DNA from 2 places in the Kitasatospora sp. NPDC058406 genome. Region 2 is predicted to be linked to the other one. Evidence: riboswitches for the same ligand, from Rfam matches in the RefSeq annotation. Region 2 holds a riboswitch; the other holds the start of a gene.
What was found. Region 2 has a riboswitch for cobalamin ahead of metE (5-methyltetrahydropteroyltriglutamate--homocysteine S-methyltransferase). Riboswitches for the same ligand answer to the same signal wherever they lie in the genome.

Region 1 (7,379 bases), on a different contig from region 2:
TGCGGCAGCGCCAGCTGTGCGGCCTTGCGGACGTCCTCCTCCAGCACCTCGGTGCGCCCGGACCAGGCGGCCAGCGCGACGGCGGTGCGCGCCATCACGATGTCCGCGCGCAGCCCGTCCACCTCGAACGCGGCGCAGACGGCGGTGATCCGGCGGAGTGCCGCGTCGGTCAGCTCCACCTTCGGCAGCAGCTCCCGGGCGGTGGTGATCCGCAGGGCGAGCGCCCGCTCGTCCTCCTCGAACCGGTCGGCGAAGCCCGCCGGGTCGGCGTCGTAGGCGAGGCGGCGGCGCACGACCTCGGCCCGCTCCACCGGCTCCCGGGTGGCGGCGATCTCGACGGTCAGGCCGAACCGGTCGAGCAGCTGCGGCCGCAGCTCGCCCTCCTCCGGGTTCATCGTGCCGACCAGCAGGAACCGGGCCGCGTGCCGCACCGAGACGCCCTCGCGCTCGACGTACGAGCGGCCCATCGCGGCGGCGTCCAGCAGCAGGTCCACCACGTGGTCCTGGAGCAGGTTGACCTCGTCGATGTAGAGCACGCCGCGGTGCGCCTGCGCCAGCAGGCCCGGCTCGTACGCCTTGACGCCCTCGGCGAGCGCCCGCTCCAGGTCCAGCGAGCCGACGATCCGGTCCTCGGAGACGCCGACCGGCAGCTCGACCAGCCGGGCCGGTCGCGAGGACGCCCCGGCGCCGGCGTGCGCGCCGTCCGGGCACTGCGGGTCGGGCGCGGCCGGGTCGCAGGCGAAGCGGCAGCCGTCGACGGTGGCGATGGACGGCAGCAGGCCGGCCAGCGCGCGCACCATGGTCGACTTGGCGGTGCCCTTCTCGCCGCGGACGAGCACCCCGCCGACCGCCGGCGAGACCGCGTTGAGCAGCAGCCCGAGCCGTAGGTCGGCCATGCCGACGATCGCGGTGAACGGGTAGCGGACGTCACTCATGATTCTCGCTCACGATTCTCCCCAAGGGGCCCCGGGCGGCAGGAACGGCAGCGATCCGGCCGCCGGCACCCCGCCTTCGATCAGCTTCCACAGTGCGTCGGTGTCCGCGTGTTCCTCGATCAGCTCCCCCAGTCGGTCCAGCCGGGCCTCGCGCGCCGCCGCGAACGAGGTGTCCGGCGCGGGGACGAACGCCCGGCCGGCCGATGCGGCGACGTCGCGCAGCAGTTCGCGCCGGAAACCGTCGTTCTCCAGCGCGCCGTGCCAGGTCGTCCCCCAGACGGAGCCCACCCGGCAGCCGTCCAGGAAGGGGGTGCCGCCCTCGACGGTGACCACGCCGTGGTGGATCTCGTAGCCCTCGACCCGCTGCCCGTACGCCTCGCCGACCGGCCGGCCCAGCACCTTCTCGACGCCGAACCGGACGTGCGTCGGCAGCAGGCCGAGCCCCTCCACGGTGCCGGCCTTCGACTCGACCTCGTCCACGACGGTCCGCGCCAGCATCTGGTAGCCGCCGCAGACGCCGAGGACGGGACGGCCCTGCGCCGCCCGCGCCTTCAGCGCCGTCTCCAGGCCGCGCTCGCGCAGCCAGGCGAGGTCCGCGACGGTGGCCCGGGTGCCGGGGAGCACGACGAGGTCGGCGTCGGCCAGCTCCTCGGGCCGGGTGGCCCAGCGGACCAGCACCCCGGGCTCCTGGGCCAGCGCGTCCAGGTCGGTGAAGTTCGACAGCCGGGGGAAGCGCACCACGGTCACCCGCAGCACGTCCGCGCCGAGCGGCCCGCGGCCGGCCGTGCGGTCGACCACGGTGGACAGGTCGAGCGAGTCCTCGGCGTCCAGCCAGAGGTCGGGCAGCATCGGCAGGGTGCCCAGCACCGGGCGGCCGGTCAGCTCGCGGAGCATCTCCAGCCCGGGGGCGAGCAGCCGCGCGTCGCCGCGGAACTTGTTGACGAACCAGCCGGCCACGTGCCGCTGGTCCTCGGCCGAGAGCAGCGCCAGCGTCCCGTACATCGCCGCGAACACCCCGCCCCGGTCGATGTCCCCGACCACGACGACCGGCAGCCCGGCGGCGGTGGCCAGGCCCATGTTGGCGATGTCCCGGTCCCGCAGGTTGATCTCGGCGGGCGAGCCGGCGCCCTCGCAGATCACCACGTCGTACCGGCGGCGCAGGTCCGCGAGGCACTCCAGGGCCCGCTCCAGCAGCACCGGCTTGCGGTCGCGGTAGTCCAGCGCGCCGACCTCGGCGACCGCCCGGCCGAGCAGCACGACCTGGCTGCGGCCGTTCGCGCCGGGCTTGAGCAGCACCGGGTTCATGGCCGCCTCGGGCTCCACCCGGGCGGCCTGCGCCTGCATCGCCTGCGCGCGGCCGATCTCGGCGCCGTCCGCGGTGACGAAGGAGTTCAGCGACATGTTCTGCGCCTTGAACGGCGCGACGCGGACGCCCTGACGGGCCAGCCAGCGGCAGATGCCGGCGGTGACCACGCTCTTCCCGGCGTCCGAGGTCGTCCCGGCGACCAGCAGTGCGTTGCTCATGCCCCACCCCTTCTCCTGCTCAGGGCCGCCCGGAGCAGCAGATGCCCGGCGACCGTCGTACCCAGCGCCAGCGCGCCCACCCGTCGGGAGAGCACGCAGGCCCGCTCGATGTCGTCCACCCCGACCGGCCGGAGCCCCTCGCCGAGCACCGGCCGGTGCTCGACGCGGTCGCCGTACCGGAGCGTCCCGCCCAGGCGGACGCCGACCGCACCGGCGAAGGCCGATTCGGCCTGGCCCGCGTTCGGGCTGGGGTGTGCGGAGCCGTCCCGCCGCCAGACCCGCCAGGCGGTGCGCGGTTCGGGCGCGGCGGCGACGGTCAGCAGCGCGGTCAGCCGGGCGCCCGGCCAGCCGGCCACGTCGTCCAGCCGCGCGGAGGCCCAGCCGAACCGGGCGTACCGGGGCGAGCGGTGGCCGACCATCGCGTCCAGGGTGTTGACGGCGCGGAACGCCAGCAGGCCCGGTGTGCCCGCGAGCCCGCCCCAGACCAGCGCGTTGACCACGGCGTCGGCGGTGTTCTCGGCGACCGACTCGACCACCGCGCGGGCCAGCTGGGCCTCGTCCAGGGTGCTCGGGTCGCGGCCGCACAGGTGCGGCAGCCGCTCCCGGGCCGCCGTCAGGTCGCCCGCGGCGAGCGAGCGGCCGATGGTCCGGGCCTCCCGGGTCAGCGAGGTGCCGCCGAGCACGGTCCAGGTCGCGGCGGCGGCCAGGGCGGCCCGCCCGAGCGGCCGGCGGCCGAGCAGCCGGTCGGCGGCCACGGCGCCGGCCGCGACGGTGCCCACGCAGAGCGCGGTGTAGGCGGTGCCGGTGGCGCGGTCGTCGCGCCAGATCCGCCGTTCCAGCCGGTTCGCGGCGGTGCCGAAGACGGCGACCGGGTGGCCGCGGCGAGGATCGCCGAGCCGGGTGTCGGCGAGGTATCCGGCGACTGCGCCCGCGGCGAACGCGGCGGCGCGGGTCAGCGGACGCACGGCGGGGTGCGGTGGCGGGTCGTCGCGGCCGGGGCAGGCTGCATCGCGTGGGTGTCCTCACTCAGGGTCCGCGCCCTGGATCGACGTACCGGGGGCGAGAGTCTCCTGGCTTCCGGGTCGGACGCACGCCCGGGCCTTCCAGCGGCTTCTGACGGCTCGCCGTGGCATTGTCCGGACGTGCTCCCCGGTGACAGTGGCGGGACCGCGCCGGACTCGCACCGGCTTCCTCTGCTTGCCTCCGTATGGCTGAAGGATCCCATCACGCCCCCGAACCGGGAGTCAACCGAGGTCACGGAGCGTTCGGTCACACCGCCGGTCCTCGCGCGGCCCCCGCCCCGGCCCCGCACGGGCCCGCCCCGGAGGCTCGCGCCCCGGTGTGACGTTGCTCCCGATCTGACACGGACGGCCGTGTCCTACTGGCCACCGGCCGCCGCCGCTAGTGGACTGGGGCCAGAACACCCTCCGGCACCGGGACTTAACTGCGGGGAGCGAGTATGCGTTGGGGAATCGCGGCCACCGTGGCCGCCGCCGCCGTCGGTACGGGGGCGGCCGTGCTGGTGATCGGCCGGCGGGCGTCCGAGCGGATGGTCCACCCGGCCGTCGCGGCCCGGGCGAGGTCCGGCCCGGTGCAGGTCCTGACCCTCGGCGCGGGGCGGGTCGGCTTCACCCGCGGCCCGGAGAGCGAACGCCCCGGCCGCTGGGCCGTGGAGTGGGGAGAGGACGGGCACGCGGTCGTCGGCGAGGTCCTGCACAGCGACGGGAAGGGCGTCACCCGCCGCCTGCTCCGGGCGGACCGGGGCACCCTCACGCCCGGTACCGAGGTCCGCTTCACCCCCCGGGTCCATCTCGGGGACCCGACGACCGCGCTCGGGATCCCGTTCACCGAGACCGCCGTCGAGGGCGAGCTGGGTGCGCTGCCCGCCTGGCGGCTGGACGGCGCGCGGGGCACCTGGGTGATCCTGGTGCACGGCCCCGGCGCCGACCGCTCCCAGGCTCTCCCGGTGCTCCCGCTGCTCCGGCGGCTGGCCCTGCCGGTGCTCGCCGTCAGCTACCGGGGCGACGCGGGTGCGCCGGCCTCCCCGGACGGCCTCGGCCACTTCGGCGAGACCGAGTGGCGCGACGTCGAGGCGGCGATCCGGCGCGCGCTGGACAGCGGCGCCGGCAAGGTCGTCCTCTACGGCTGGTCGCTCGGCGCCACCACGGCCCTGCAGGCCGCCGCCCGCTCCGGCTGGGCAGGCTCGATCAGCAGCCTGATCCTGGACTCGCCGGTGCTGGACTGGCCGGCCGGCGCGCGGCGCGGTGCGGCCCGGGCCGGCTACCGGGGCGTGGCCGCCGAACTGGGCGCGCTCGCCGCCGAGGGACGCACCGGCCTGGATCTGGCCGACTTCGCGCGCCTCGCCGACGGCACCGACCTGCGGGTCCCCACCCTGGTGCTGCACGGCCCGGACGACCCGGTGGCCCCGTTCCGCGCGGCCGAGCGCCTCGCCGGGAGGCGCCCGGACGTGGTCAACCTCCAGGCCTTTCCCGGCGGTGACCACGCCGCACTCTGGAACACCGACCCGGAGCGCTACGAGGAGACCCTCCGCCGTTGGCTCACGCCCTTCCTCTGAGCGCGCCCGGCCCGGTCCACCCGGCCGCGGCGGCTCCCCGGTCGCCGCGGCCGCTTCCCCTCTCCCTTTCCTCCCCGCTTCCCCTTCCCTCCCTCCCCGGTCACGAGTGGCATGGACCCGCCACTAAGATCAAGCCAGTCGGTTTGGCCTCTGTTGCCCGATCTTGTGGAGGCCCCGCGCCCGCCGCCCGGCCCGCGCGTGCAACCGGATGTGACAGATGGCCGGTACAAGGGGAAGACTGCTCGACGTGACGTCTCGGAACCCGCGCGACCGTGATGCCCCGCTCCCGCCGACGATCGGTACCGGTGCGACGGTGACCCGTCTCCCCGGAACTGCCCACCGCCCCGCCGGCGCCAGGCCGGGGGCCTCCGGCGTACCCCGCCGACGAGGCCCGGCCCCCGCACCCGGCCGCGGCCGGGTCCCCGTGCCGGAGGGCTTCCCCGCACCCGCCGAACTCGCCCCGCTGGCCCGCCGCATGCTGGTCGACGCCGTCCGGATCGCCCGTTGGGCCGGCGACCTCGACGAGGTCGACAAGCGCGGCGAGCTGCTCCCCGACGACGCCCGGGCCGCCGGCCGCGCCCTCGCCATGACGGTGGGCGCCGCGGCCAAGGCCTGGGGCCAGGCGCTGCTGGTCGGCCTGGTCGAGGCCAGGGACGGCGGCGCCGTCCCCGGCTGGCGCCTGCACGCCTGGGAGCACGACGACGAGGCGGTGGTCCGCGGCTGGTCGGCACTGTTCGACGCCTGGACCCTGCTCGCCCCGGTCCCGCCCGCCGCCCTGCGCGGCGTCTTCGCGGTGCTCGCCGGGCAGGCCGTCGACCAGGCCCCGCAACTGCTCTCCTTCCTGCACCTGGTGGACGGCCCGGTCGCCGACATGGAGCTGCTGGAGCTGCTCCGGCGCGGTCTGGACGAGCGCCGGGTCGGCGGTGGCGAGAGCACCTTCGGCCTCTCGCCCGTCCCGCACGCGGCCTCGGCGATCTCCGCGGTCCGCGGCACCTGCCGCGAGCCGCAGATCGACACCCCGGCCTCGCCCGCCGACGTGGCGGCCGTCCTCGACTGGATGCTGGACGGCCTCGCCGCCGTCGGCGCACTGGTCCGCCGGGACAACGCCGCCGACCTGTCGCCGCTCGGGCACTGGGCGGTGCGGGCCAAGCTGGAGGAGATCTGCACCGTCGCGCAGACCGCCGCCGGCCACATCGAGCAGAGCGCGCCGGAACTGCTGAGCGCCTGCGCCGACTACTCGCCGGGCCCGGCCCGCGCCGAGTACCGCGCCTGGCTGGCGGCCCGCCCGGCCGACCGGGCGGTGGCCGAGCTGCTGGAGGCGGCGCAGGGCGAGGACGCGCTGGTCCGCGGCCTGGCCTTCGAGGCGCTCCGGGTCGCCGGCTCCACCGCCGAGCAGGCCGTCCGGGCCGCCGTCGACGAGCCGGTGCTGCGCCCGTACGCGCTCCTCTGGCTCGCCGAGCGCTCGGACGAGGGGGTCTCGCCGGCCGACGTGCTGGGGGCGGAGGACGCCGCCTGGCTCTGGGTGGACACCGCCGCCGCCGTGCTGGACCACGGGGAGACGGAGCTGCTGGTCGGCCACGTCGAGGGCGCTTCGGCCGGTGACCCGGTGCGACTGTTCGCCCGGGCCCGGCAGTCCGGACACCCGCGGGCGGCCTCGGTGCTGACCGCCGTCTCCGGCGTCCACCCGGACCCGGCGGTGGCCCGCGCGGCGCGCCGTTCGGCCTTCAGCGTCCACCGCGGCGGCGCCTGAGCGGTCCGCCCGGGATCCCCCGGCGCGGCGCACGACATGACGAAGGGCCCGGATCCCTGGGGGATCCGGGCCCTTCGTCATGCGTCTCGTCGGTCGTCAGCCGATCCGGGACTCCGCGCGGCGTGCCCGCACGTCCCCGACCTTCTGGCCCACCTTGCGGCGGATGACCAGCAGCGGGGCCATCGCGGCCAGCGCGATCTGGCCGAACGCGCCGATGTGCAGCAGGTAGTCGCCGCCCTTCAGGCCGGTCGCCCAGGCCGCCAGGCAGCCGATGGAGAGCACGATCCAGCAGAGCGTCGCGGTGGCCAGCAGCCCCTGCGGCTTCGGGTACTCGATCCGGCTGACCATCAGGTACGCCACGCCGAAGATGGCGAGCAGACCGGGCAGGAACGGCGGGTCGAGCAGCACGATGGCGATCACCGTCATCGCACCCATCGGGCAGGGCATGCCCTGGAACACCCCGGGTCGCATCTTCACGGCGGAGAAGCGGGCGAGCCGCAGCACCACCGCGAGCAGCACGGTCAGCGCGATCAGCGCCGAGAGCCGGCTGTTGGAGCCCGGCGAGACCATGCCCCAGACGGCGACGAAGTAGGCC
Region 2 (7,379 bases):
TCCCACACGCCCGGCCCGACCTCGCGCGGGTAGCCGGCCGCGGCCAGCTCACCGGCGACCTCCATGTGCGAACGGGCCGCCTCCAGCGAGATCACGTCGGCGTCCAGCTCGTCGATGGCCGTCATGATCGCGCCGAACTCGGCGTAGCACATGTGGGTGTGGATCTGGGTGTCGACCCGCACGCCCGAGGTCGCGAGGCGGAAGGCGACCGTGGCCCAGTCCAGGTAGGCCGGGCGGTCGGCGGAGCGCAGCGGGAGCGTCTCGCGCAGCGCCGGTTCGTCGACCTGCACGACGACCGCGCCGGCGGCCTCCAGGTCGGTGACCTCGTCGCGCAGGGCGAGGGCGACCTGGAAGGCCGTGTCGGCGAGCGGCTGGTCGTCCCGGACGAAGGACCAGGCGAGCATGGTGACCGGCCCGGTGAGCATGCCCTTCACCGGACGGTCCGTCAGGTCCTGCGCGTAGCGGAACCAGTCGACGGTCATCGGGTGCGGGCGCGAGATGTCACCGGCCAGCACCGGCGGGCGGACGTACCGGGTGCCGTAGGACTGCACCCAGCCGTGCCGGGTGGCGAGGTAGCCGGTGAGCTGCTCGGCGAAGTACTGGACCATGTCGTTGCGCTCGGGCTCGCCGTGCACCAGGACGTCCAGGCCGGCCTTCTCCTGGAAGGCGATCACCTCCCGCACCTCGGTCCGGATGCGCTCCCGGTACGCGGCCGGGTCGATCCGCCCGGCGGTGAGGTCGGCCCGGGCCACCCGCAGTTCGGAGGTCTGCGGGAACGACCCGATCGTGGTGGTCGGCAGCAGCGGCAGGCCGAGGCGGGTGCGCTGGGCCTCGGCGCGCTCCGGGTAGGCCTGGGCCCGGCGGGCGTCCGCCTCGGTGACGGCCGCGGTGCGGGCCCGCACCGCGGGGTCACGGGTGATCGGGGAGTTGGCGCGGGACGCCAGGTCGGCGCGGTTGGCGGCGAGTTCGGCGGTGATCGCGCCGGTGCCCTCGCGCAGGCCGCGGGCGAGCAGGGCGACCTCGTTGGCCTTCTGCCGCGCGAAGGCGAGCCACCGGGCGATCTGCGGGTCGAGGTCGCGCTCGGCGGCGGCGTCCAGCGGGACGTGCAGCAGCGAGCACGACGGGGCCACGTCGACGGTGCCGGCCAGCCCGAGCAGGGTGGCCAGGGTGGAGAGCGACTTCTCCAGGTCGTTGATCCAGATGTTGCGGCCGTCCACCACACCGGCGACCAGCCGCTTGCCCGGCAGGCCGCCCGCGGCGGCCAGGTCGCCCAGGTTGGCGGCGGCCGGGCCGGTGAAGTCCAGGGCGAGGCCGTCGATCGGGGCCCTGGCCAGCACGGGCAGCGCGGCGCCCAGGCGGTCGAAGTAGCTCGCGACCAGCAGCTTGGGCCGGTCGGCGAGGGCACCGAGGTCGCGGTAGGCGCGCGCGGTGGCGTTCAGGTCCGCGGGGGTGCGGTCCTGGACGAGCGCCGGCTCGTCCAACTGGACCCAGGCGGCGCCGGCCTCGTGCAGGTCGGCGAGGAGGGCGGCGTAGACGGGCAGCAGCCGGTCGAGCAGGGTGAGCGGCTGGAAGTCCTCGGGGACGCCCGGGGCGGGCTTGGCGAGGAGCAGGTACGTGACCGGGCCGACCAGCACCGGACGGGCGCTGTGGCCGAGGTCCAGGGCCTCGCGCAACTCCGCGACCGCCTTGGCGGAGTTCGCGGTGAAGACGGTGTCGGGGCCGAGTTCGGGCACCAGGTAGTGGTAGTTGGTGTCGAACCACTTGGTCATCTCCAGCGGCGCGACGTCCTGGGTGCCGCGCGCCATGGCGAAGTAGCCGTCCAGCGGGTCGGCCTCGACCGCCGCCCGGTGACGCGGCGGGATCGCGCCGACGGCGACCGTGGTGTCCAGCACGTGGTCGTAGAGCGAGAAGTCGCCGGTGGGCACCTCCTGGACGCCCGCCCCGGCGAGCCTGCTCCAGTTCTCCAGACGCAGGTCGGCGGCGGTGGCCAGCAGGGCGTCGGCGCTCACGGCGCCCTTCCAGTACCCCTCGATCGCCTTCTTGAGCTCACGGCCACCGCCCTGGCGGGGGTATCCGTACACGGTGGCCAGGGTTGCCGCGGCTGCGGACTTCGCTGTCAAGGGACTCTCCTTCGCGAGCCTGTCTGTGGCCCCGGTGACGGGACGGAGGCGCGAAGGGGTGACGAACCGGGCGGGACCGCGTGCGCACGAGAAGCGCCGGATCCGCCTGGTATGTACGCCGACCCGCCCACGAGGTCACCGGGATGTCCGCGCGCGAACGGGTCGCGTGCGGGCAACGGGCAGGTCTTCGGACTCGTGGACACGCCCGCCCGAAAGGGCGGACACCTACTGGCCGTCGCTTCCCAGACCCGACCGGGCCCAGTGCGTATGACGGCGGTCGTTCCCACTCACCGCTGCGGGGCAGTCCCGGATTCCCACCGGGTTCCCTCTTACGACGCGCCTGCCTGGTGGGCAGGGCGAACCAGCTGCCCGCCCAGCTTAGGACGAATCCGGTACCGGGAGAACACAAGGACACCAGGACGTCCACATCCTGAGACGCCGCCAGGGCCCCGGACGGGCGGCGGAGGGCCGGACGGCACAGGACAGGACAGGACCGGACCGGCCGGTGCGGGTGCCGGCCCGCCGTCCCGGAACCCCGCGCCCCGGCCGTGCCGCTACTCGTCGGAGAGCACGAAGGTCCGACCGCACCCGGGCGTGGACCGCAGGTGACCGGGCACGGGTCCCCGGACGCGGCCGGCCCGGTCGCGCTCGGCGCCCAGCACGACGGCCGCGTGGACGGCGCGGGCGGCGCGGGATCCCCAGCGGGACCGGGGGCCGCCGAACGGCTCCGCCTCCCGGCCGGGACCGGTCCGCCGCACCGCCACGCAGACCGCGTCCGACGGCGTCCCCGAGCAGTCGTACCCGGCTTCGAGCAGCGCCTGGACCTTGGCCTCCGTCACGGTGGCCACGAGGTTGACGGCGGCCGCGTCCGAGAGGGCCACCGGAACGACGACCACGATGTTGATCGTGCCGGGAACGAGCGCGTCGCCGGGCGCGTCGCCGTCGGCGGGCGCCGACGCCCAGGTCGGCACGCCGATTCCGGTCGTCACCACCGCGGTGACGCCGTGGTCGCGGGCCCAGGTGAAGGCGTCCACCCGGGCGGCGGTCATCAGCCCGACGCCCGGACCCCGCAGCCCCAGGTCCTCCGCCAGCTCGGCCAGGTGCCGGTCCGGGTCCGTCCTGCCGTACCCGGCCCGGACCTGGGCGTTGACCAGCCACTCCCGCTCGCCCAGGCCGCCGCCCAGCACGGCGCTGCTGAGCATCCGCCAGCCGGGTCCGGCCCGCCACACCAGGAGATGGCGGCACTCACCGTCCTCCGGGCGGCCGGACCGCTCGATCACCACGGGGTCGCCGAAGACCCCGTCGTCCACTCCGGGAGGGCCCGCCTGCTGCTGCGGGATTGCCATGAACGATCCACCTTCGGGCACGTGGGTGAGCGGCCGACCGGCCAGGCGATCAATCCTAGGCACAGGGCGACGCCGCACGGATCGACGGAGCCCCCGGCGGACGCCGGACCCCGTGCCGGGCGAGCGGGCACGGGGTCCGGCGGTCGGTGCGCAGGTGCCGGTCGGTTCGGCCGGGGTGCGCCGGTGCCGGTCGTGCGGCCGACGCGGTCGGTTCGGCCGGGGTGCGCCGGGGTGCGGTCAGCCGTTGGCGGGGGGCGTACCGCCGAGGGCGAGGGCGTCGGCGGCGATCAGTCGGGCCCGGTCGGCGGGGACGGTCCGGCCGGACTGGTTCTCGGCCCACCGGGCGAGCGGCCCGTACTGGCCCTGGCCGAGCATCACGGTCAGGGTGGCGACGGCGTTGCGGTCCGCCCCCGAGGTGAGGACCAGCGAGGCCAGACCGGTCGGCGTGGCCGCGACGGTGAACTCGGCCGTCGTCTCGGCCCGCCCGCCGGGGCCGGTCGCCTCCGCCCGCAGGGTGTGCCGGCCGAGCGCGAGCGCCGTGGTGTCGAGCGCGGTGCCCGGCGTGAGCTCGGCACCGTCCAGGGTCAGCCGAACGGAGTCGGCGCCGCGCGCCTGCACCGCGGTGACCGGCTGCTGGGCACGGTCCAGGGCGGCCCCGGCGGCCGGGGAGGTGATCGCCACGGTGGGTGCGGCGGGCGGCGCGACGGCGCCGGCCTGCTGCCAGGCGGCGTTCCAGCCGGCGAGCTCCGCCGGACGGTTGGTGATGATGCCGTCGACGCCGGCGGCCTCCAGCGCCTTCCACCGGGCGGCCGCGTCGACCGTCCAGACGTTGACCGCGACGCCGGCCGCGTGCAGGTCCTTCACCACGCCGAGCCGGGCGGAGACGGCGCCGTCCGAGGGGTTGTAGGCGGCCAGGCCGAGCTCCCTGGAGATCGCCACCGGGTCGGCGTCGAGGGTGCTGCGCAGCAGGCCGAGCGGCAACTCCGGTGCCAGCTCGCGGGTGTGCCGCAGGGCGTCCACCTCGAAGCTCTGGACGAGGACGCGGCCCGCCATCCCGTGGTCGCGCACCTCCTTGACGATCCGGGCGACCTCGTCGCGGCTGTGCCGGCCCTTGATCTCCAGCAGCAGGTTGCCGCCACGGGTGCGCAGATCCTCCAACTGCGCCGCGAGCGTGGGCACCCGGGCACCCGCGTAGGCCGGGCCGAACCGGGAACCGGCGTCCAGCGCGTCCAGTTGGGCGGAGGTCAGGTCGCGGATCCGCCCCTGGCCGTCGGTGGTGCGGTCCACCGTGTCGTCGTGGAGGATGTACGGCACGCCGTCCTTGCTGGGCTGGACGTCGTTCTCGATCCACTCGGCGCCACCGCGCCGGGCGACCTCGTCCGAGACCAGGGTGTTCTCCGGTGCCGCGGAGGAGGCGCCGCGGTGGGCGAAGACGGTGAGCGGGGAGTCCGCCGGCCGGAGCAGGCCGCCCGGGGCGAGCGCGGTCACCCTGAGGTCGTCGAACGACACCTTCGCGCCGTTGACGACGAGCGCCTGGCCGCCGTCGGCGCTGCGGGCGACCTGGGTGGTGCGGGCGGCCTCCCGGCCGTCGAAGATCCAGCGGGCGGTGGTGCCGTGCACCTCGACGGCGATCCGCACGTCGCGGCCGGTGCCGGCGGCGACCGGGGCGGCGGCGGTGTCGGTGACGAGCCAGCTGTTGGCGGTGGTCCGCCGGGCGAACTCCAGGCCGTTGGCGGCGGTGGTGCCGGTCCGCACGGTGGCGATCGACCACGGGGTGGCGCCGCTCGCCGGGACGTCCAGGCCGAGCGCCGCCCAGCGGGCGTTGTCCACGACGGACTCGAAGCGGGCGGTCGCCTCGATGCGGAAGTCGTCGAGGTGGCGGCCGAAGGTGATCCGGCTCTGCTGGCCGGAGTTGGCGGAGGTGCCGACCAGCCGGCCGTTCGCCACCTTCCAGTCGCCCTCCACGGCGGTCCAGCCGGCGGGGAGGGAGGTGCCGGAGAAGCTCTCGGTCACCACGACGTCACCGGGGGCGGGGGCCGCGGCGGCAGCGGCGAGGCCGGGGGACCCGGCGGGGTCGTCGGGGGACCCGGGGCCGGACGCGGCGGGGCCGGAGGTGGCGGCGGGCGGCTCGGCGGAGGCGGCGTTCGGGGCGCTCAGCGCGACGGTGCCCAGGCCCAGCGCGGACGCGACGAGGGCGGCGAGCACGGCGGTGTGCCGGCCCGCGCTCGACCGGAGGTCGCGCCGGTCGTCGGCCGAGGTGCCGGGGCGGTTGCCCGGGCGGCCGCCGGGGCGGTTGCCGGGACGGGCGGCGGGTGACGCGGCGGACGGGCTGCCGGAGCTGACGTGGTGACTCTGTGTCATGCCCGGCACGCTAGGGGACGCTCCCCGAACCGGAAGCCACTTCCCCGGGAACCGTTCGTGACCATTGCGAAACTCCACGCCGCACGGCCGTACCTCACCGAACCCGCCGACCGGACCGGCGCGTTGTCCTCGCCGAGTCCTCGGACCCGCCCCGGCGGTAGCGGGTCCGCGGCGTGCTCCCGGACGGCGGGGGCGAGCGCGGCGACGCGCCGTCGGGCACCGTCCGCACGCCTCAGACGAAGGACCGGGTCGCCGTGATGCCGCCGTCGACGGGGAGCGTCACCCCGGTCACGTACGAGGACCGGTCGCTGAGCAGCCAGGCCGCGGCCTGGGCGACCTCGGTGGCGCTCGCCGGGCGGCCGAGCGGGGTGAAGCGGGCGACGGCCTCGCCGAAGGCCGGCCCGGCGGTGAACAGCGGTTCGGCGGACGGCGTCCGGACCACCCCGGGCGCGATCGCGTTGGTCCGGACGCCGTGCCGGGCGTAGTCGGTGGTGGCCGCCTTCACCAGACCGGCGAGCCCGTGCTTGGCCGCCTGCTGGGTGCCGTCCCCGAACCCGCCCACCAGGCCGCCGACCCCGCTGCACAGCACGATCGAGCCGCCCCGGCCGCCCGCGAGCATCGCCCGGAGCTGGGCCCGCAGGCAGAGCCAGGTGCCGCGGAGGTTGACGGCGTGGACGGCGTCCCAGTCCTCCTCGGTCCGCTCGGCGAGCGGGGCGGGCATCGGGCCCGAGCCCGCGTTGTCGAAGGCGGCGTCGAGCCGGCCGAAGGAGTCCAGCGCGACCTGTACCGGCCGCTCGGCCCCTTCGGCCGTGGAGATGTCCGCGGCGACGGCCACCGCGTCGGCGCCGCGCGCCCGCAGCCGGGCCGCCAGCGCCTCGACCTCGGGGCCGGTGCGGGCGGCCAGGACGAGCAACGCGCCCTCCGCCGCGAACAGTTCGGCGGCTGACGCGCCAATGCCCCGGCCCGCGCCGGTGATGATCGTGACCTTCCGGTCGAGAAGTCCCATGCCGGGAGCATCCCTCGGCGGGACGGGCGGCGGCAGCGGCCGGATCGTCCTGGGCCCGGGAGCCCGGGTCTGCCGGGTCCTGGATACGGCTGCCGGGCTGTGGCAGCGTGGGACCATGCCCGACACTCCGTTCAGCGCGTTCCTGCGGGCCCGCCGCCAGGGCCTGGATCCCTCCGACGCCGGGCTGCCGGTCGGACCGCGCCGCCGCACGCCGGGCCTGCGCCGGGAGGAGGTCGCCGTCCGGGCGGGCATCTCGACGGACTACTACGCCAGGCTGGAGCAGGGCCGCCAGCGGCTGCCGACCGGCCCGGTGCTGGACGGCATCGCCGCGGCCCTGCTGCTCACCGAACCCGAACGGGACCACCTGCACCGGCTGGCCCACCGACGGTCCGCGCCGGCGACCGCCGCCGTGAACGGCCCGGCGACCGTCGACGCGACCGCCCGGAGCCTGCTCGCCTCCCTCGACCGCTCGCCCGCCTTCGTCACCGGGCCCCGGTTCGACCTGCTCGCCTGGAATCCCTGCGCCGCCGCGCTGATGGCCGATCC

Region 1: another riboswitch for cobalamin. It lies ahead of ACFWOG_RS02295 (cobalamin biosynthesis protein); the one in region 2 lies ahead of metE (5-methyltetrahydropteroyltriglutamate--homocysteine S-methyltransferase).

What each region holds. Positions count from the first base shown of each region.
Region 1 covers NZ_JBHXKE010000005.1:63,178-70,556, reverse strand. The annotation lists gene ACFWOG_RS02305 (putative cobaltochelatase) at 1-935, opposite strand, end outside; gene ACFWOG_RS02300 (cobyric acid synthase) at 945-2,459, opposite strand; gene ACFWOG_RS02295 (cobalamin biosynthesis protein) at 2,456-3,424, opposite strand; cobalamin riboswitch at 3,523-3,654, opposite strand; gene ACFWOG_RS02290 (alpha/beta hydrolase) at 3,919-5,034, shown strand; gene ACFWOG_RS02285 (hypothetical protein) at 5,282-6,784, shown strand; gene ACFWOG_RS02280 (CDP-alcohol phosphatidyltransferase family protein) at 6,881-7,379, opposite strand, start outside.
Region 2 covers NZ_JBHXKE010000077.1:21,986-29,364, reverse strand. The annotation lists gene metE (5-methyltetrahydropteroyltriglutamate--homocysteine S-methyltransferase) at 1-2,120, opposite strand, end outside; cobalamin riboswitch at 2,281-2,501, opposite strand; gene ACFWOG_RS17345 (adenosylcobinamide amidohydrolase) at 2,675-3,466, opposite strand; gene ACFWOG_RS17340 (glycerophosphodiester phosphodiesterase) at 3,704-5,827, opposite strand; gene ACFWOG_RS17335 (SDR family NAD(P)-dependent oxidoreductase) at 6,060-6,833, opposite strand; gene ACFWOG_RS17330 (helix-turn-helix transcriptional regulator) at 6,949-7,379, shown strand, end outside.